Lichenihabitans psoromatis: one gene and its partners. The protein of the gene in region 3 binds, or shares a complex with, the protein of the main gene of each other region. Links are inferred from orthologs where the notes say so. Each region holds a gene or a part of one and is shown on either strand. Other genes may lie near its edges.

The links. Proteins that work in one complex are often made in the same cells at the same time.
Region 1: the proteins of EY713_RS18365 (region 3) and pnp are in contact, whole or in part, in a cryo-EM structure (PDB 9QH0), measured with the Escherichia coli proteins. The link is inferred for Lichenihabitans psoromatis from one-to-one orthologs.
Region 2: the proteins of EY713_RS18365 (region 3) and eno are in contact, whole or in part, in a solved structure (PDB 2FYM), measured with the Escherichia coli proteins. The link is inferred for Lichenihabitans psoromatis from one-to-one orthologs.

What each region holds. Positions count from the first base shown.
Region 1 is NZ_CP036515.1:4,081,196-4,087,070, reverse strand. What follows is about bases 1,093-4,037. They hold pnp (polyribonucleotide nucleotidyltransferase), read right to left. Parts: upstream 3,664-4,037; coding sequence 1,522-3,663; downstream 1,093-1,521. Other genes in these bases: rpsO (30S ribosomal protein S15), read right to left, coding at 3,903-4,037; EY713_RS19130 (Spy/CpxP family protein refolding chaperone), read left to right, coding at 1,093-1,449. Also shown: enoyl-ACP reductase FabI, read left to right, coding at 1-224; more of EY713_RS19130, read left to right, coding at 364-1,092; more of rpsO, read right to left, coding at 4,038-4,172; EY713_RS19115 (patatin-like phospholipase family protein), read right to left, coding at 4,404-5,444; hisI (phosphoribosyl-AMP cyclohydrolase), read right to left, coding at 5,549-5,875. UniProt on the Escherichia coli protein: Involved in mRNA degradation. Catalyzes the phosphorolysis of single-stranded polyribonucleotides processively in the 3'- to 5'-direction. Also involved, along with RNase II, in tRNA processing.
Region 2 is NZ_CP036515.1:3,827,432-3,833,247, forward strand. The notes cover bases 1,093-3,978. They hold eno (phosphopyruvate hydratase), read right to left. Parts: upstream 3,238-3,978; coding sequence 1,948-3,237; downstream 1,093-1,947. Other genes in these bases: pdhA (pyruvate dehydrogenase (acetyl-transferring) E1 component subunit alpha), read right to left, coding at 1,093-1,285; EY713_RS17860 (FtsB family cell division protein), read right to left, coding at 1,491-1,838; sseA (3-mercaptopyruvate sulfurtransferase), read left to right, coding at 3,351-3,978. In the rest of the region: EY713_RS17850 (pyruvate dehydrogenase complex E1 component subunit beta), read right to left, coding at 1-230; more of pdhA, read right to left, coding at 254-1,092; more of sseA, read left to right, coding at 3,979-4,211; EY713_RS17875 (phytoene/squalene synthase family protein), read right to left, coding at 4,221-5,093; EY713_RS17880 (Mth938-like domain-containing protein), read right to left, coding at 5,090-5,476; protein translocase subunit SecF, read right to left, coding at 5,516-5,816. UniProt on the Escherichia coli protein: Catalyzes the reversible conversion of 2-phosphoglycerate (2-PG) into phosphoenolpyruvate (PEP). It is essential for the degradation of carbohydrates via glycolysis.
Region 3 is NZ_CP036515.1:3,935,899-3,941,523, forward strand. What follows is about bases 342-4,139. They hold EY713_RS18365 (Rne/Rng family ribonuclease), read left to right. Parts: upstream 342-687; coding sequence 688-3,939; downstream 3,940-4,139. Other genes in these bases: EY713_RS18370 (pyridoxal phosphate-dependent aminotransferase), read right to left, coding at 4,047-4,139. Also shown: more of EY713_RS18370, read right to left, coding at 4,140-5,231; EY713_RS18375 (DsbA family protein), read left to right, coding at 5,478-5,625. UniProt on the Escherichia coli protein: Endoribonuclease that plays a central role in RNA processing and decay. Required for the maturation of 5S and 16S rRNAs and the majority of tRNAs. Also involved in the degradation of most mRNAs.

The sequences.
Region 1 (5,875 bases), 150 kb from region 3 along the record:
CCGATGCGCGTTTCATGTACAACTACCAGAAAAGCCATGCGCCGCTGCGCCGCGCCGTGACGATCGAGGATGTGGGCGGTTCCGCGTTGTATCTCTTGTCGGACCTTGCAAACGGGGTCACCGGCGAGGTTCATTTCGTCGACGCCGGTTTCAACATCGTGTCGATCCCGCGTCCGGAGAACATGCGCGAGGTTGAGGCCATGCGTGAGGACGCCATCCCCTGAGTCAATCCAGAGGCAAATCGTGGTGGCACCAGCTTAAGCACAATGCTCGCGCTTCAAGCGATATGACGATCTTTTAATGTAACCATGACGCTGCCTTTCCGGTTCGGCTTAAGCACGCCATGACCTGAAAGGTTGTTCTATGAGATCAACACGCACTGCCGCGATCTTCCTCGCCGGCATCCTTGGTAGCACCGCTGTCGCAACGGCCTGGGCCCAAACGCCGCCCGCCGCGCCGATGGTTCCTCCCGCCGCTTCGCCCGCGACACCCGCGGCAGCCCCTCTGCCGAAGCCGATGCCCGCTCCGGATGCGGAGACCGATGCGATGGATCCGGCTTCGATGTCGGCGGCGTCCGCAAAGGCCGAGCAAGCCGATCGCGCTCGCGCGGCCGAAGCTGATCGCGCTGCCTTTTTTGATGCCCGCGTCGCCGCTCTCCACGCCGGACTGACCTTGACGCCGGATCAGGAGAAATTGTGGCCTGCTCTTGAGCAAGCCATCCGTGGTGTCGCCGCGATGCGCGAGACCTTGCGGGATCATAGGACCGATCAGCGTCAGGACGAGACCGATCGCCAGGGGTTGGACGCCGCTGGTGCGATCGAAGGCCTGAAGATCACCAGTGACGATCTGTTGATTCGTGGCAAGGCACTCGGGGCTCTCGCCGATGCCGCCTCACCGCTCTATGCCACGCTGTCGGTCGATCAGAAGCGCCGCTTGCCGATGTTGTTGCACGACATTGCCATGGAACGGAGCCCAGTGGGCATGATGGTCAGAGGCATGATCGGTGAGGATGCCGGTCAGAATGATGAACCCATGCGCGGCGACCGCATGATGCATGGCGACATGGACCACAAGCGCGGTGGGCCGGATGCGGAGCGTGAGGGTGGCTCGCGCGACACTCGCGCCGCCGACGACCATTGGCGTGCTGACGACCACATAGGTGACGAACGCGATAATCGCGGCATGGATCGCAAGTGGGACGATCGTGGCCCCGCGCGTGACGACGAGCGCGCCGGTGGCTGGGATCGTGAAGACCGCAACGGCCCTCGTGACATGCGCCGCCACCATGGCTATGGCGAGCAGGACGACGCAGGCCGAGGCGAGGGCCGTGACGATCGTCGCATGGATCGGGCTGACAAACGCCATTCTTACTCGGGCGAAGAAGACGGTCGGCCGAGCTATGACATGCCCATGTCGCGTGATCAGCGCGAAAACGACCGCAACGACTGATCTGACCATCGTGATCTGACGAAAAAGGGCAGACCGCGAGGTCTGCCCTTTTGCTTGACGGAGAGGGATCGCTTAGTCGGCGGCGCCCTGTTCGGCCTTTTCCTTGCCTTCGAGGTCTTCGCCGGTCACCTGATCGACGATCCGCATGGACAGGCGAACCTTGCCGCGATCATCGAAGCCGAGCAGCTTGACCTTGACCTTATCGCCTTCCTTGACGACATCGGAGGCCTTGGCAACGCGGCCCTTGGCGAGCTGCGAAATGTGGACGAGACCGTCCTTCGAGCCGAAGAAGTTCACGAACGCGCCGAAGTCCACCACCTTGACGACGGTGCCTTCGTAGATGAGGCCGATCTCCGGATCGTTGGCGATCGACTTGATCCAGGCAATGGCGGCTTTGATCGAATTGGCATCGGAGGAAGCGACCTTCACGGTGCCGTCGTCCTCGATGTTGATCTTCGCGCCGGTCTTTTCCACGATCTCGCGGATCACCTTGCCGCCCGTACCGATGACTTCACGGATCTTGTCGGTCGGGATCTTGAGGGTTTCGATGCGGGGTGCGAATTCACCGAGTTCGGCGCGCGCGCCGGTCAGAGCCTTCGACATTTCATCGAGAATGTGGAGCCGACCGTCCTTGGCCTGATCCAACGCCACCCGCATGATCTCTTCGTTGATACCGGTGATCTTGATGTCCATCTGCAGCGAGGTGATGCCCTCAGAGGTTCCGGCCACCTTGAAGTCCATGTCGCCGAGGTGATCCTCGTCGCCGAGAATGTCGGACAGGACCGCGAAACGCTCACCCTCGAGGATGAGGCCCATCGCGATACCGGCGGTCGGGCGCTTCAGCGGAACGCCCGCGTCCATCAAGGCCAGCGAGGATCCGCAGACCGTCGCCATCGACGACGAACCGTTGGACTCCGTGATCTCCGACACGATGCGGATCGTGTAGGGGAATTCGGCAGCGGTCGGCAGCATCGGACGGATCGCGCGCCAAGCGAGCTTGCCGTGGCCGATTTCGCGACGACCGGGCGAACCCATCCGGCCCGTCTCGCCGACCGAGTAGGGAGGGAAGTTGTAGTGGAGCAGGAAGCGCTCCTTGTACGTGCCTTCCAGACTGTCGATGAACTGCTCGTCTTCACCGGTTCCGAGCGTCGCGACCACGAGGGCCTGCGTCTCGCCACGCGTGAACAGCGCCGAGCCGTGGGCGCGCGGCAGGATGCCGGCCTGCGAGACGATCGGACGGACCGTCTTCAGATCGCGACCGTCGATACGAACGCCCTTATCGAGGATGTTCCAACGCACCACCTTGGCCTGAACGTCGTGGAACGCGACCGCGACGGCTTCCTTGGTGAATTTGGCTTCGCCGGCCGCGGGCACCAATTCGGCCATGACCTTGGCCTTCGCGGCGTCGATGGCCTTGTAGCGTTCGGCCTTGGCCGTAATGCCGTAAGCGGCGCGGAGATCGTTCTCGGCGATCGTCAGCACAGCCTTTTCGACATCGGACTTGTCGACCGACACGAGATCGCGCGGCTCCTTGGCGGCTTTCTCGGCCAGGCGGATGATCATATCGAGCACCGGCTGGAAGCCCTTATGGCCCACCATGACGGCGCGAAGCATCAGCTCCTCGGAGAGTTCCTTGGCTTCCGACTCGACCATCAGCACGGCGTCATGCGTGCCGGCGACCACGAGGTCGAGGCTCGAGGTCTTCATCTCGTCGATGGTCGGGTTGAGCTTCAGCTCGTTGTTGATGTAGCCGACGCGTGCGCCACCGATCGGGCCCATGAAGGGGATGCCCGACAGCGTCAGGGCAGCCGACGTCGCCACCATGGCGAGGATGTCGGGATCATTTTCGAGATCATGCGCCAGCACCGTCACGACCACCTGGGTGTCGTTGCGATATCCGTCCGGGAACAGGGGGCGGATCGGGCGATCGATCAGGCGGGAGACCAAGGTCTCCTTCTCGGAGGGGCGTCCCTCGCGCTTGAAGTAACCGCCGGGAATGCGGCCGGCCGCAAAGGCCTTTTCCTGATAGTTTACCGTCAGGGGGAAGAAGTCCTGGCCGGGCTTCGGCGATTTGGCCGAAACGACGGTCGCCAGCAGAGTGGTTTCGCCGTAAGTGGCGAGAACGGCACCGTCGGCCTGGCGGGCAATCTTGCCGGTTTCGAGGACGAGCTTGCGCCCGGCCCATTCAATCTCTTCGCGGGAAATGTCGAACATTGTCTTCCGTCTTTCGTGGCGGACACGGGGTGGAACCGGCCACGGGCAGAACGGCGAGGCGCTGATACCGAATGCGATCGGCCGCCAGCGCCCGGCGATCCTGCCATGGCCAACATGTGTCCTGGGTCGAAAAGATGAGCGACCCATGCCGCTCGTCTTCTATTTTGAGACGCCCATCGGGCGGTTGCGCGTCAGCAGGATCACGGCGCCGACGAGCGGAGCCGCTTTCCAAAAGAGTCTTAGCGACGGATGCCGAGACGTTCGATGATCGAACGGTAACGAGCTTCGTCGTTCTTCCTCACGTAATCGAGCAGCGACCGGCGCGTCGACACCATCTTCAGCAGACCACGACGGGAATGATTATCCTTGGTGTGGGCCTTGAAGTGTTCGGTCAGGTTGGTGATGCGCTGCGTCAGGATCGCGATCTGGACCTCGGGCGAACCCGTGTCGTTGGTCTTGATTGCATATTCCTTGACGAGTTCGGTCTTGCGTTCAGCCGTAATCGACATCGAGAGTCCTTTCAGGAGTGGGAGGCGAAACCGCAGCAGGATCTGCTCGGTCTCTCGGATTTGCGGCAAAACGGTCAGGCCGGGATGTCGTCCAGCCAGCCGCAAACAGCAAAATGCACGACCCTTAGGGCTCATGCACCCTGCGGCTTATACACGAACGAGCCGCAGGCGCTACCCTGTTTGCTGAGGGGGCGTGGCCTTGGCGCCACAGACTGGGCAGCGCTCGTGGCCTCAGGGCTCGGGCGGCGTTGCCACCGCAACCGGATAGAGGTCGACATAGTCGCGAAGGTCCGGCATGGCGCGCTGCGTGGCATCGCGGCCGATGTCGATCAACTCGCGGGCGCGATGAAAATCGAACAGCCCGATCTTACCGACCTTGACGTTGATGATGACGTCCGGCGGGTCTCCGGCAAGGCGGGATCGCGCGATCCGGTCCTGCGTGATGTTGAAGGCGTCGACGAGAACGCTGGCCATCCCAGGTGCAGAGGGTCCCACCGTGGCGCGCGGCCTGTTTGTCCCGGTCGCGCCTGCTGTGCTCCACCAGCCGTGTCTCCAACTGGTGCCGGACGGGACGTCGGACGCGAGGGCCGGAGTATCCGGGCTCGGTGCGAGAGCCGTCGGTGCGGGCGCCTGCAGGGCGGGGCGGCGCACCAACGTTTCGGCCACGAGGTTCACGGCGATCACAATATCGGCTCCGAGTGCGCGGCAGACACTGACCGGAATCGGATTCACGAGCGCGCCGTCGATGAGCCAGCGGCCATCGAGATGAACGGGCTCGAACAAGCCGGGCAGGGCGTAGGACGCGCAGATCGCATCGACGAGACGGCCTTGGGTCAGCCAGATCTCATGCCCGGTATGAACCTCGGTTGCGACAGAGGCAAAATGGATCGGCAGATCCTTAACCTGCACGTCACCAAGGTCGCGCTCGAGCTTGGCCCGAAGTCGTGCGCCGCCGAGCAGCCCCATGCCCGAAAGCGTGAAATCCATCAGCCCGAAGACGCGGCGCTTGTTGAGCGACAACGCGAAGCTCTCGAGTTCATCCAGATGCCCCGCGCAATAGCATCCTCCGACGACCGCCCCCACCGAGGTGCCGGCCACGATATCGGGCGCAAAGCCGTTCGCGAGCAATTCGCGCAGAATGCCGAGCTGCGACCATCCGCGTGCCGCTCCGGCGCCGAGCGCCAATCCGACCTTGGGTCGGGCCGCTTCTGTGCCGGACGCCTGATCCTCCTGCGCCCGGACGGTCACGCTCCAGCCGAAGGGAAACACCATCGTCCTCGATCCCGTTGCCTCAGACTAGTCTGCATCAGATCGGTGCCGATTTCGTTTCCGAGACCACGATCCTGAAAGAGGGTTAACGGCGCAACGGCAGGGCTTCAAGCCTCGCGATCGACCGGCGCCAGACGCACGTCAGCCGCCGATGGGCCGAAGGATACGTCGCGATAGAAGCAGGAATGCCGTCCTGTATGGCAGCAATGCCCGTCGCCGCCGACCTCGACGATCAGGAGTAAGGCGTCCTGATCGCAATCGGTCCGCATCGTCACCAGCGTCTGGGTCTGGCCAGAGGTGTCACCCTTGCGCCAGAGTTCGTTCCGCGAGCGCGACCAGTAATGAACAATCCCGGTCTCCAGGGTTCTGCTCAGCGCTTCAGCGTTCATATGTGCGACCATTAGGACGGTTCCGGTGCCGTGTTCGGTCGTGAC
Region 2 (5,816 bases), 110 kb from region 3 along the record:
ATCACCCCGATCGGGGTGTTGACCGCCACATTCTCGGTCCCCTCATCGATCAAGATGGCGCTGAGCGTCCCCTCATCGACGGCCTCGACTTCCATCGTGGCTTTGTCGGTTTCGATCTCGGCCAGGATATCGCCGGACTTCACCTTGTCGCCGACCTTCTTGACCCATTTGGCCAGCTTGCCCTGCTCCATCGTGGGCGACAGCGCCGGCATCAACACATTCGTTGCCATCAGTGCTTCCTATAGGCCGTGCGTCAGAGAAGAATGTCGGTCCAAAGTTCGGACGCGTCGGGCTCGGGGTCGTGCTGGGCGAAATCCGAAGCCTCATTGACGATCGCGCGCACCTTGGCGTCGATCTCCTTGAGTTCATCTTCCTTGACGCCGTGCTGGTCGATCAAACGCTGGCGAACCTGCTCGATCGGGTCCTGCTCGTCGCGCATCTTCTGCACTTCCTCGCGCGACCGATACTTGGCCGGATCGGACATCGAATGGCCGCGATAGCGGTAGGTCTCCATTTCGAGGATCATCGGACCATTGCCAGAGCGGCACCACTCCAGCGCCCGCTCACCCGCTGCCTTGACGGCCCGAACGTCCATCCCATCCACTTTGTCGCCAGGGATATTGAACGACACGCCGCGACGGGAAAAATCAGTCTGCGCCGACGAGCGGGCGACAGAGGTGCCCATCGCATAACGGTTGTTTTCGATCACATAGACGATCGGCAGCTTCCACAGCTCAGCCATGTTGAAGCTCTCGTAAACCTGCCCTTGGTTGGCGGCGCCATCCCCGAAATAAGCCATGGTGACGGACCCATCGCCCCGATAGGCGTTGGCAAAGGCGAGGCCGGTCCCCAGCGACACCTGCGCCCCGACGATACCGTGGCCGCCGTAGAAATGCTTTTCCTTGGAGAACATATGCATCGAGCCGCCCTTGCCGCGGGAATATCCTCCGCGCCGACCGGTCAGCTCCGCCATCACACCCTTCGGATCCATGTCGCAGGCCAGCATATGACCATGGTCGCGATAGCCGGTGATGACTTTATCGTTTTCCTTGGATGCCATCTTCATGCCGACCACAATCGCTTCCTGGCCAATGTAGAGATGGCAGAAGCCGCCGATCATCCCCATGCCGTAGAGCTGGCCTGCCTTCTCTTCGAAGCGGCGGATCATCAGCATCTTGTCGTAGGCCGCCAGCTCCTCGTCCTTCGTAAAGACGGCGAGGTTCGACGACGGGGCGGGTTTGGACGCGTTGACCTCTGGACGAGGCGATTGTGCGGCGAGGGACATGAACGATCCTTGCGAACCATCGGCCTGGGCAGACCGGGCCTCTATAAACTCGCAGGGAAACTAGCGGAGCATTCGGCCAAAAGCGAGGGGCGCCACGCCGCATTCGGGCCGAATAAGCCTTTGATTTTGCGAAAACAAAGCGACTTTGCCCATGCCGCACTGCACCATAGCGCTGCGCGCAGATCAGGTCTGTTGTAGACGCGGGTCAGGGTTTTGCGGAGACTTTCGAAAACACAACAAGATCACGGGGATCGACGAAATCGAGCTTTAATCGCGCTTGCTCTTCCAAGAGGTCACGATCGACTGCCTCCGAACGCATAAGTGTTATGCGATGCTCCCAGAGCGTTCGCTCGGTCTTCAACTGTGTCAGATTATCTCGCAATGCAGCAATCTGGACTTTGTATTCCGCCTTTGTTTTCAAGCCACGCTCGCCATTCACGGCCGTATAGATGAAATACGATGCTGCGACGCCAGAGAGAGCGTAGAGCAGAACGGGATAGAGAATGGCGCGGAGACGCGTGCGAACGACCATGATTTGAGCCTGCGCCAGCATGGTTGAAAAAGCTTTAATCCGCCTGCGAGTCGCACCAGCTACGTCTCCCTGAAACGCAGAAGGGCGAGCCCTATGGCCCGCCCTCTCACGATGGTCTGTTGTGGTCCGTTCAGCCGAGCTTGGCGAGCGCCTTGAGGGCATTGCGACCAGCGTATTTCGCCTGGCTGCCGAGCATTTCCTCGATGCGGATCAACTGATTATACTTGGCCAATCTGTCCGACCGCGCGAGAGAGCCGGTCTTGATCTGTCCGCAATTGGTCGCGACCGCGAGATCCGCAATCGTCGAATCCTCCGTCTCGCCGGACCGATGGGACATGACCGCCGTGTAGCCGGCACGCTGCGCCATTTCGACCGCCGCGAGGGTTTCGGTCAGCGTCCCGATCTGGTTGACCTTCACCAGCAACGAATTGGCGACGCCATCCTTGATGCCACGCGCGATGCGCGATGTGTTGGTCACGAAGAGATCGTCACCCACGAGCTGACATTTCGAGCCGATGAGATCGGTCAGGATCTTCCAACCCTCCCAATCATCCTCCGACATGCCATCTTCGATCGAGGCGATCGGATAGTCGGTCGCAAGCTTGGCGAGATATTCGGCCTGCTCCTGAATCGAGCGGACCTTGCCCTCCCCTTCATAATGATACTGGCCGTCCTTGAACCAATCCGTCACGGCGCAGTCGAGCCCGAGCACCATGTCGTCGCCCGGCTTGAAGCCGGCTTGTCGGATCGCGTCCATGCAAAAGTCGAGCGCAGCTTCCGCCGATGGCAGGTTCGGCGCAAACCCGCCTTCGTCACCGACGTTGGTGTTCTGACCGGCCTTTTTCAGTGCGGACCTGAGCGTGTGAAACACTTCAGAACCCCAGCGCACGGCCTCTTTTAGGCTCGGCGCGCCAACCGGCAGGATCATGAATTCCTGAAAGTCGATCGGGTTGTCGGCGTGGGCGCCGCCATTGACGATATTCATCATCGGAACCGGCAGCACATGCGCCTGGGTGCCGCCGACGTAGCGGAACAGCGGTAGACCGAGTTCTTCGGCCGCCGCCTTGGCGACCGCAAGCGACACGCCGAGGATCGCATTGGCGCCGAGCTTCGCCTTGTTGGGCGTGCCGTCGAGGTCGATCATGGCTTGATCGATCCGCACCTGCTCCTCGACCGGGATGCCGGCGATCGCTTCAAAAATGGTCTGCACACCGGCCACGGCCTTCAGGACGCCTTTGCCACTGAACCGGCTCTTGTCGCCATCCCGTAACTCGACGGCTTCATGCGCGCCGGTCGAGGCTCCCGACGGAACAGCGGCCCGGGCCTGAACGCCCGATTCGAGGATCACATCGACTTCAATCGTCGGATTGCCTCGACTATCCATGATCTCACGGGCGAGAATATCGACGATCGCGGTCATGCGGGGCCTCTTGAGCTCGTGGAGTTTGCAACACCCGCCTTCTAGGCCAAGCCAAAAGCCTTGGGAAGCTGATAGAGAAAAGCACGTCCCGTCTTATCTGATGCGAGTTCGCCATGCCGACCCCCTCCGCTCCCTCATCGCCTTTCGTCACCACGGCCTGGCTGGCCGAGCACCTCGACGACCCGACCGTCATCGTCGTCGATGGATCCTGGTATCTGCCGACCCTGAACAGGAACCCGCGCGCTGAATATAATGCGGCGCATATTCCTGGCGCCGTCTTCTTCGACGTCGATGCGATCGCGGACCATTCGACCGGCCTGCCCCACATGCTGCCGACCCTCGAGATGTTCACGGCTGCGGTCAGCGCTCTCGGGATTTCCGATCAGCACCACATCGTCGTGTATGACGGATCGGGTCTCTTCTCGGCGCCGCGCGTGCGTTGGACGTTCAGGACCTTCGGGGCTAAGGCTGTCTCGCTTCTCGAGGGCGGCCTGCCGCAATGGAAAGCGGAGAACCGTCCCCTCGTTGCGGGAGAAAGCAGCCCGAAACCCGCCGCCACCTTCAATGCCGTGCTCGATCCGAAGGCTGTCGCGACCTTGGCGGATGTCCGCGCCGCACTCGACGATGGCTCGGCTCTCGTGGTCGACGCACGCCCGGGCGAGCGCTTCCGGGCCGAAGTGAGCGAGCCGCGCCCCGGCCTGCGATCCGGCCACATGCCAGGCAGCAGCAATCTCCCGTTCGACAAACTGGTCGTGAATGGCCGGCTTCAGACTCCCGAGGTGCTGCAGGATCTCTTCGACGAGACCGGCGTCGAACCGTCCGAACCGGTCATCGCTACGTGCGGATCGGGCCTGTCGGCCGCGATCGTCGCCTTGGCGCTCGAATCGGCAGGCCACGACGGGGCGCGTATCTACGACGCCTCCTGGGCCGAATGGGGAGCACGAGACGACTTACCGGTGCTGACCGGCCGCTAAGCGGAGCACTCAGAGAGCGTTGCGTCGGCTGGCTCGCCACATGATCCACTGCCGCTTCCAGCGCGGGAGCAGCAGAGGCTCGGTGAAGGGGTCCCGTCCCTTGCGCTCGCTGAGGCGTAGGGTCGGCTCGACCAGACTGGTCAGCAGGTAAGCCGGCAATGCGGCCGGCTCTATTGTCGATGCTTGATTCCGCAGGGCGTCAAGATGCAGTCGTGCGATGCCCCGCATGTCGGCAAGCATCTGCTCAATCTGCTTGGTCGCGTGACCGGCTTCGATGTCGGCGGGCTTGAGCTTATGACGCGCCAAAAGATCAGCCGGCAAATAAACCGGCGTGCGGTGCCGCGAAAGGTCGGCGAGTTGCCCGATGACGCTGAGCGCCACGCCGGCATGGGAGGCGGCCCCGATGCCACCCGGCTCCTGCTTCCCGGTCAAGATGATGGCCAACACCTGGATCGGCCCCGCCGCCGTCTGCTCGCAATAATTCTCCCAATCGTGCAGCGTCGACATGGGATCGTCGTAGAGATCGAAGCGATGCGCCTCGATCAGGTCAGTCAGCACCTCGCGCGGAAGGCGACAAGTCTGAATTGTATCGAGCAATGCGGCCGCGACCGGATGCGACGCGACATCGCCCCGGGCTTCGCCCTCGATCGCGTCGCGCCACCATTGCAGCCGCAATTCCCCAGCCAATGGTTCCGTGACGCGTTCGCGCACCTGCGCGATCTCGAGCAGGAATGCCCGGACGGCATAAAGATGCGGACGCTTCGCAGCCGGTGCGAACAGCATCGCAAGCCAGAAGTCGCGATCGCCCGCTCGGACATGGGCTTCGCAATGGACATAATGTTCAGCAAGCGAGGCCGCGGCTGATGGCGGAATGTGGCTCATGCGACGGCCAGAAGCGCGGCCGCGACCAAACGCCCTTCGCCGATGAGAATATTATACGTCCGCGCCGCAGCGCCGGTCGACATCGGGTCGGATCGGATGCCGGCTTGTTTCAGCCGTTGGCGCAAGGCGTCCGGCAGCGGAACAAGATCGGTCCCGGTTCCGACAAGCAAAAGTTCAATGCTGCCCTTCGGCGCGTCGAAGAGCGGTCCGAGCGTTCCGGGCAAGATATCGGCCGGGCTGTCGGCGGTCCACGCGTAGATTCCCGACGACATCACGATGATCGAGCCCTTGTGGGACATGCTGGCAAAGCGGAAACCGCCGTTGCCGTAAGCCTCGATCAGATGATTGCCGGGGACGAAGCCATCGTGAAGTTCGCCAGCCATTGTGCCTCGGTCCTCAGAGCACGATCGAGCCAGGATCGATCAGGCGGTGGCCTTCGTGGTCTGCACGGGTTTCTGTTTCGGCTCGTTAACCGGAGCATCCCGCGTTTCGTTGCGAACGCCAAGATAGATCAGAATCGGCGAGCAGATGAAGATCGACGAATAGGTCCCGACGAAAATGCCCCACATCATCGCGAGCGAGAAGGACTTGATGACTTCACCGCCGAAGAACACCAGCGCCAACAAGGCCAGGAACACGGTCGTGGCCGTCATGATGGTCCGCGGCAGCACAGCGTTGATCGACATGTCGATCATGTCGGCCGTCGAGATCCGCTTATATTTC
Region 3 (5,625 bases):
ATCGAGATGTCGGTCAAACCTGCGTCCCTGCGTTGCTCGGCCACGAGGCGTTGCCCCATGCGCGGTGACATTCGTTTTAAAGCGATAAGGCCGGGTGGTTAACGGGTCGTAACGGCGCGGAGCGCGGTTGCGATGGGTCGTTGCGGAAATGAGACAAGACCGGAACCTTGCCATTTCGACGTCAAGCTCCTAATGAGGGTCTGTCCTTGTACGGCGGTCAGCTGGCCCTGCATGAACCTGTACTTTGCCCCTCGGCAATCTTCCGCGGCTTGGTGCGTTTCGTTGTGCAGGCTTTGCGCGTGAAGCTCTTTAACGAGACTTTGCACTGACGTCAGTCCTGTTTCGCCGCTGGGATGTGGACGACACGATCTCGGTCCGACGATCGTGCTTCTATAGGTATGCGACAATGACTCGCCCTGTCCTGGGTCATCACGCCAAAGCTGATCAGTCGTCCGCCCACGTGCCATCGAGGATGCTGCGTAGCGGACGCCGAACGTCGTCCGTGACCGGTGCTTCCGCGCCCATCGATCCGTCGTCGCTTCTCTCTCGAGCGAGCGTCGGCGCGCCTCTTCTTCCCCATAACAGCAACATATGCCGGCACCCTGCCGCGTCTCGTCTTGCACCCTGGCTCATCGCCAGCGGCGACGACGGCGCGCGGGGTGCTTCGGCCAAACCATAGAGTTCGCCATGGCCAATAAAATGATCATCGACGCCGCACACCCGGAGGAAACCCGGGTCGTGGTGCTGCGCGGCAATCGGGTCGAGGAATTCGATTTCGAAGCCGCCAATAAGAAGCAGTTGCGCGGCAACATTTATCTCGCGAAGGTCACGCGCGTTGAACCGTCCTTGCAGGCCGCCTTCATCGAATATGGCGGCAACCGCCACGGCTTTCTGGCCTTTTCGGAAATCCACCCCGATTATTACCAGATCCCCGTCGCCGATCGACAGGCGCTTCTCGACGAAGAAGCCCGCTCGCACGAGGACGAGGAAGACGACACCCGCTCGCCCAGCGCAAACAATAGCGGTAACGGCAACGGCAATGGTGGCCATCGGCGCAGCCGGCGGCATCGTCGCGGCGATCGCCCGGCTTCGGCCGAGAAGCGCGCCAACCCCAACGGCGAATCGATTTCGAGCGATGCGATCGGCAGCGATCTGGTCTCGTCCGATCCGACGATGGCGGCCGACGGCCAGGACGAAACCGGCCTTGAGCGAGGCGGCCTCAATCAGGCGGCGGGTTCCGAGGACCCGAGCGCGGCTGACTTCCTCGCTATCCAGGCTGATGAGCCGACCGACCCCCTCTTTCAGGATGCGGAGATCCACGCTGGCGAGTCGCAAATGGCAGTGTCGGATCAGGCTTTGTCCGAGACGACCGAGGGTGTCGACCATGCCGACGATGCCGGCTTCGACAATGCCGACCGCAGCGAGGACGACGACTCGCGCGACGATGTGACGACCTTCGAGCATGGCTTTGAGGCCGCGCACGAGCCGGCGGAGAATGACCAGGCCGGCCACGAGGACCGCAAGAGCGACGGCCAGCATCACGACCCCGAGCAGAATGACGCCGAAGAAGATGGCGTCGAGCAGCTGGGCGGAGACGCCATGGAAGACGTGCCGCAGCGCACGTCACGCCCGCGCCGCCATTACAAGATCCAGGAAGTGATCAAGCGCCGCCAGGTTCTGCTGGTTCAGGTCGTCAAGGAGGAGCGCGGCAACAAGGGCGCGGCGCTGACGACCTATCTGTCGCTCGCCGGTCGCTATTCGGTGCTGATGCCGAACACGGCGCGTGGCGGTGGCATCTCGCGCAAGATCACCGATGCGGAAGATCGCAAGCGCCTGAAGGCGATCGCGCAGGAATTGGAAGTGCCGGAAGGCATGGGCATCATCCTGCGGACGGCCGGTGCCGCTCGCGGTATGCCCGAGGTGAAGCGTGACTTCGAATATCTGATGCGGATGTGGGAGACGGTGCGCGAGACGACGCTGAAATCATCCGCTCCGACGCTCGTTTACGAGGAAGGCTCGCTGATCAAACGGTCGATCCGCGATCTCTACGGCAAGGAAGTCGACGAGGTGATCGTGGCCGGCGACGAGGGCTATCGCGAAGCCCGCGAATTCATGCGCCTGCTGATGCCGACCCACACCAAGAACGTGATCGCCTACCGCGACCCGCAGCCGATCTTCGCCAAATCCGGCGTCGAGGCGCAACTCGACGCGATGTTCTCGAACCAGGTGGTGCTCCGCTCGGGCGGCTATCTGGTGATCAACCAAACCGAAGCGCTCGTTGCGATCGACGTGAACTCGGGTCGGTCGACCCGCGAACATAACATCGAGGATACGGCGCTCCGCACCAATCTCGAAGCCGCCGACGAAATCGCGCGCCAGTTGCGACTGCGCGATCTCGCCGGCCTGATCGTGGTCGATTTCATCGACATGGAAGAAGGGCGTAACGATCGCGCCGTCGAGCGGCGCATCAAGGACGCCCTGAAGAACGATCGCGCCCGCATCCAGATCGGCCGCATCTCACACTTCGGTCTGCTCGAGATGTCGCGTCAGCGCATGCGGACCGGCGTGCTTGAAGGGTCGACCGTCATGTGCCCGCATTGCGCCGGCTCCGGCACGGTTCGGTCGGTGTCGTCGATCGCGCTGCACGTGCTGCGTCTGCTTGAAGATTCGCTCATCAAGTCGGCCGCCTACAACCTCGTGGTTCGCACCCGGCCCGACGTTGCGCTCTACATCCTCAATCAGAAGCGCGCCAACCTGCTCGATCTCGAGGCCCGGTTCGGTGTCTGTATCAACGTCTTCTCCGATCCGCTGATGAACGGCACGGTCTATCATGCGATCGATCGGGGGGCCGAAGCGACGCCGCCGCAATTGCTGAGCTTCCGGCCGGATGTGAGCCACGCGGCTTCCGCCATCGATGCTCTGGTGCAAGAAGAAGACGACCTCGACGCCGCCGCTGAGGAATTTGAAGAGGTCGAGACCGAAACCGGCTCCGAGGCCCAACCTGTCCAGGCTCGCGACGGCCAGACTGGCGAGCGCAGCGAAGGTGAGGGCGATGGATCGCGCCGCCGCAAGCGTCGTCGGCGTCGGCGTGGGCGTGACAATCAGAGCCAGTTCGCGACATCCGAGGGTGAACAGCAAGGTGGCGAAGCCGGTCTCGACGAGACAGACGGCACGGACGAAGAGGCTGGCGAACTCGCCTTCGAGGGTCGCGAGAGCGACGATATCGCCGTTACGGTCGATCGCAGCACCGGCGATCACGAGGTCGAAAATGTAGCGGACGTCACGGCCGACCCGATCGTCGCCGAAACGACGACCGACGTTTCTGTTCTGTCGTTGGCCGACGCGGATCAGCCCGTCTCTGCCTCTATCGAACCTGCAACCGCCGAACCTGCGGTGCTTGCCGACACCGTATCGGACGAAGCTGGGACAGCGGAGGCCGCACCGGTCGAAGCGCCGCGCCGCCGTCGCCCGCGCCGCCCAACCCGCAGCGCGGAGGCGGCAGCCGCCAGCGTGGCCGATCTCGACATGGGATCCCCTGCGGCGAGCCTCGATGCCGCCACCGACCCGGTCGATGAGGTGGTCGCGCCAGCCCGGCGTCCCCGCCGGTCACGTGCGCGGGTCGCCGAGGCCGTGACGGAGGTGTCGGCAGATCTCAGCCGCCCGTCCGCCGACCGTGATGTCGGTGCGGATACGGCCGAGCACCACCCAGCACAGGTGACCACGTCGCGCGAGCAGCCGGAATTGCCGTTGAGCAACGCGTCTCCGACGGTGCCCGCACCTGCGACCACGCTCGAGACTGTCGCCGAGGCGCCCACGCCTCATGCTGACCCGAGCGAGCCGGTTGCAACCGAAGCTGAGGCCGAGGTTGTCGACCCGGACCGGCCGAAGCGGTCAGGCTGGTGGCAGCGCGCCAAAGCGACCTTCACGACAGGGTCGTGAGGGTCATCTGAAGCACGCGAAAAATTAAAGCGATCCCGGCCTTGTGCCGGGATTTGCTTTTCGGCCACGCGTGACGCTTGAGGGCTGCCGATCCGTCGAGGCTCGTCTTAGGGCTTCAGCCAATCGCCCAGTCTCGTGACCGCCTGCTGAACGTCACTCGGCGCGCCCGCAAAGGACAGCCGCATCGTGCGATGACCACGGTCGCGATCGAAATCGATGCCGGGCGTCGCGGCCACGCCTGTCTCGGCCAGCATCCGGTTGCAGAAGGCGACCGAGTCGTTGGTGAACCGGCCGACATCGACATAGACGTAGAAAGCGCCGTCGACGGGATGAAAATCTCCGAGCCCGATCCGCGGCAAAGCGTCGAGCAGATGAGCCCGGCTGGTCGCATAGGTCTGCTTGATGAGATCGAGTTCAGCCGTGGCGTCGAAGGCCGCGATGGCCGCGATCTGGCTCAAGGTCGGGACCGAGATCGAGAGGCTCTGCTGAAGGCGCTCGACCGGACGAACGAGCGCCTCGGGCAGGATCAACCAACCGACGCGCCAGCCCGTCATGCAGTAATATTTCGAAAAGGAGTTCACCACGATGGCGTCGTCGGAGAAGGCGAGAGCCGTGTCGGCAGCGCGCTCGTAAGTCAGTCCGTGGTAGATTTCGTCAGAAATGAACGCCACGCCGGCCCCATCGCAGAACGCGGCGACGTCTCTGAGGTCATCCGTCGTCATCATCGTGCCGCTCGGGTTGCCGGGGCTCATCAGCAACACGCCATCCAGCGGTTTTTCCGCATGCGCGCGAGCCAGCATATCCGCCGCGACGACGTGGCGGCTCGCGACGGTCGTCTCCAGGGACACCACCTCGATACCGAGCGCCTCAAGGATGTTGCGATAGGCCGGGTAGCCCGGCGCAGCGATCGCGACCCGCGCCCCGACATCGAAGAGAGCCAGGAACGACAGGATGAACCCGCCTGAGGAACCGGTGGTGACGGCGACGCGGTTCGGCGTAACCTCGACCCCATAAGTGTCGTGATAGTGTTGCGCGATCCGCGCCCGGAGCGCCGGAAGTCCGAGCGCTTCGGTGTAGCCGATACGGCCGGCCTCCAGCGCCCGGATCGCCGCCTGACGAATGCGCTCGGGCGCAACGCCACCGGGTTCGCCGACCTCGAGATGCAGGATGCTTTCTCCTGCTCGCTCGCGCAACCCGGCCGCGCTAAAGACATCCATGGCCAGAAACGAGGTAATTTGGCTCCGCTTGGATGCGTTGAGGCGATACGGCTTTTGGCGAGGCTGGTTTGTCATGCCACGCGCATAGAGCAAGATCGCGGTGGATGAAACGCCTTTACGGTCGCGACAGCCGCGTTGCATCGTCGGCAGCGGCTCAATACCGACATGATTCTTCAGTAGCGGTATCGATGTTTTGACAACGTCCCAAGAATTTTGACGATGTCCCAAGAACGCCCTATCTCAGAGTGCGTGTATCGGACTCGTTGATGGTTCGGCATGCTGTCTTGAAGCCGAAGAAACGCCCTGCTTTGAAAGATCGTCATGTTTTCTGACATTCGGCCCATGTCGCTGCTCGTTTTCCGCCGTCCCCTCGAGGTCATCGCCACGGCGATGATGCTCGGCTCCGCTATCGTGGCTCCGGCCTCTGCTGCCGAGTTCACGGATGCCCAAAAGGCGGCGCTCGGCCCGA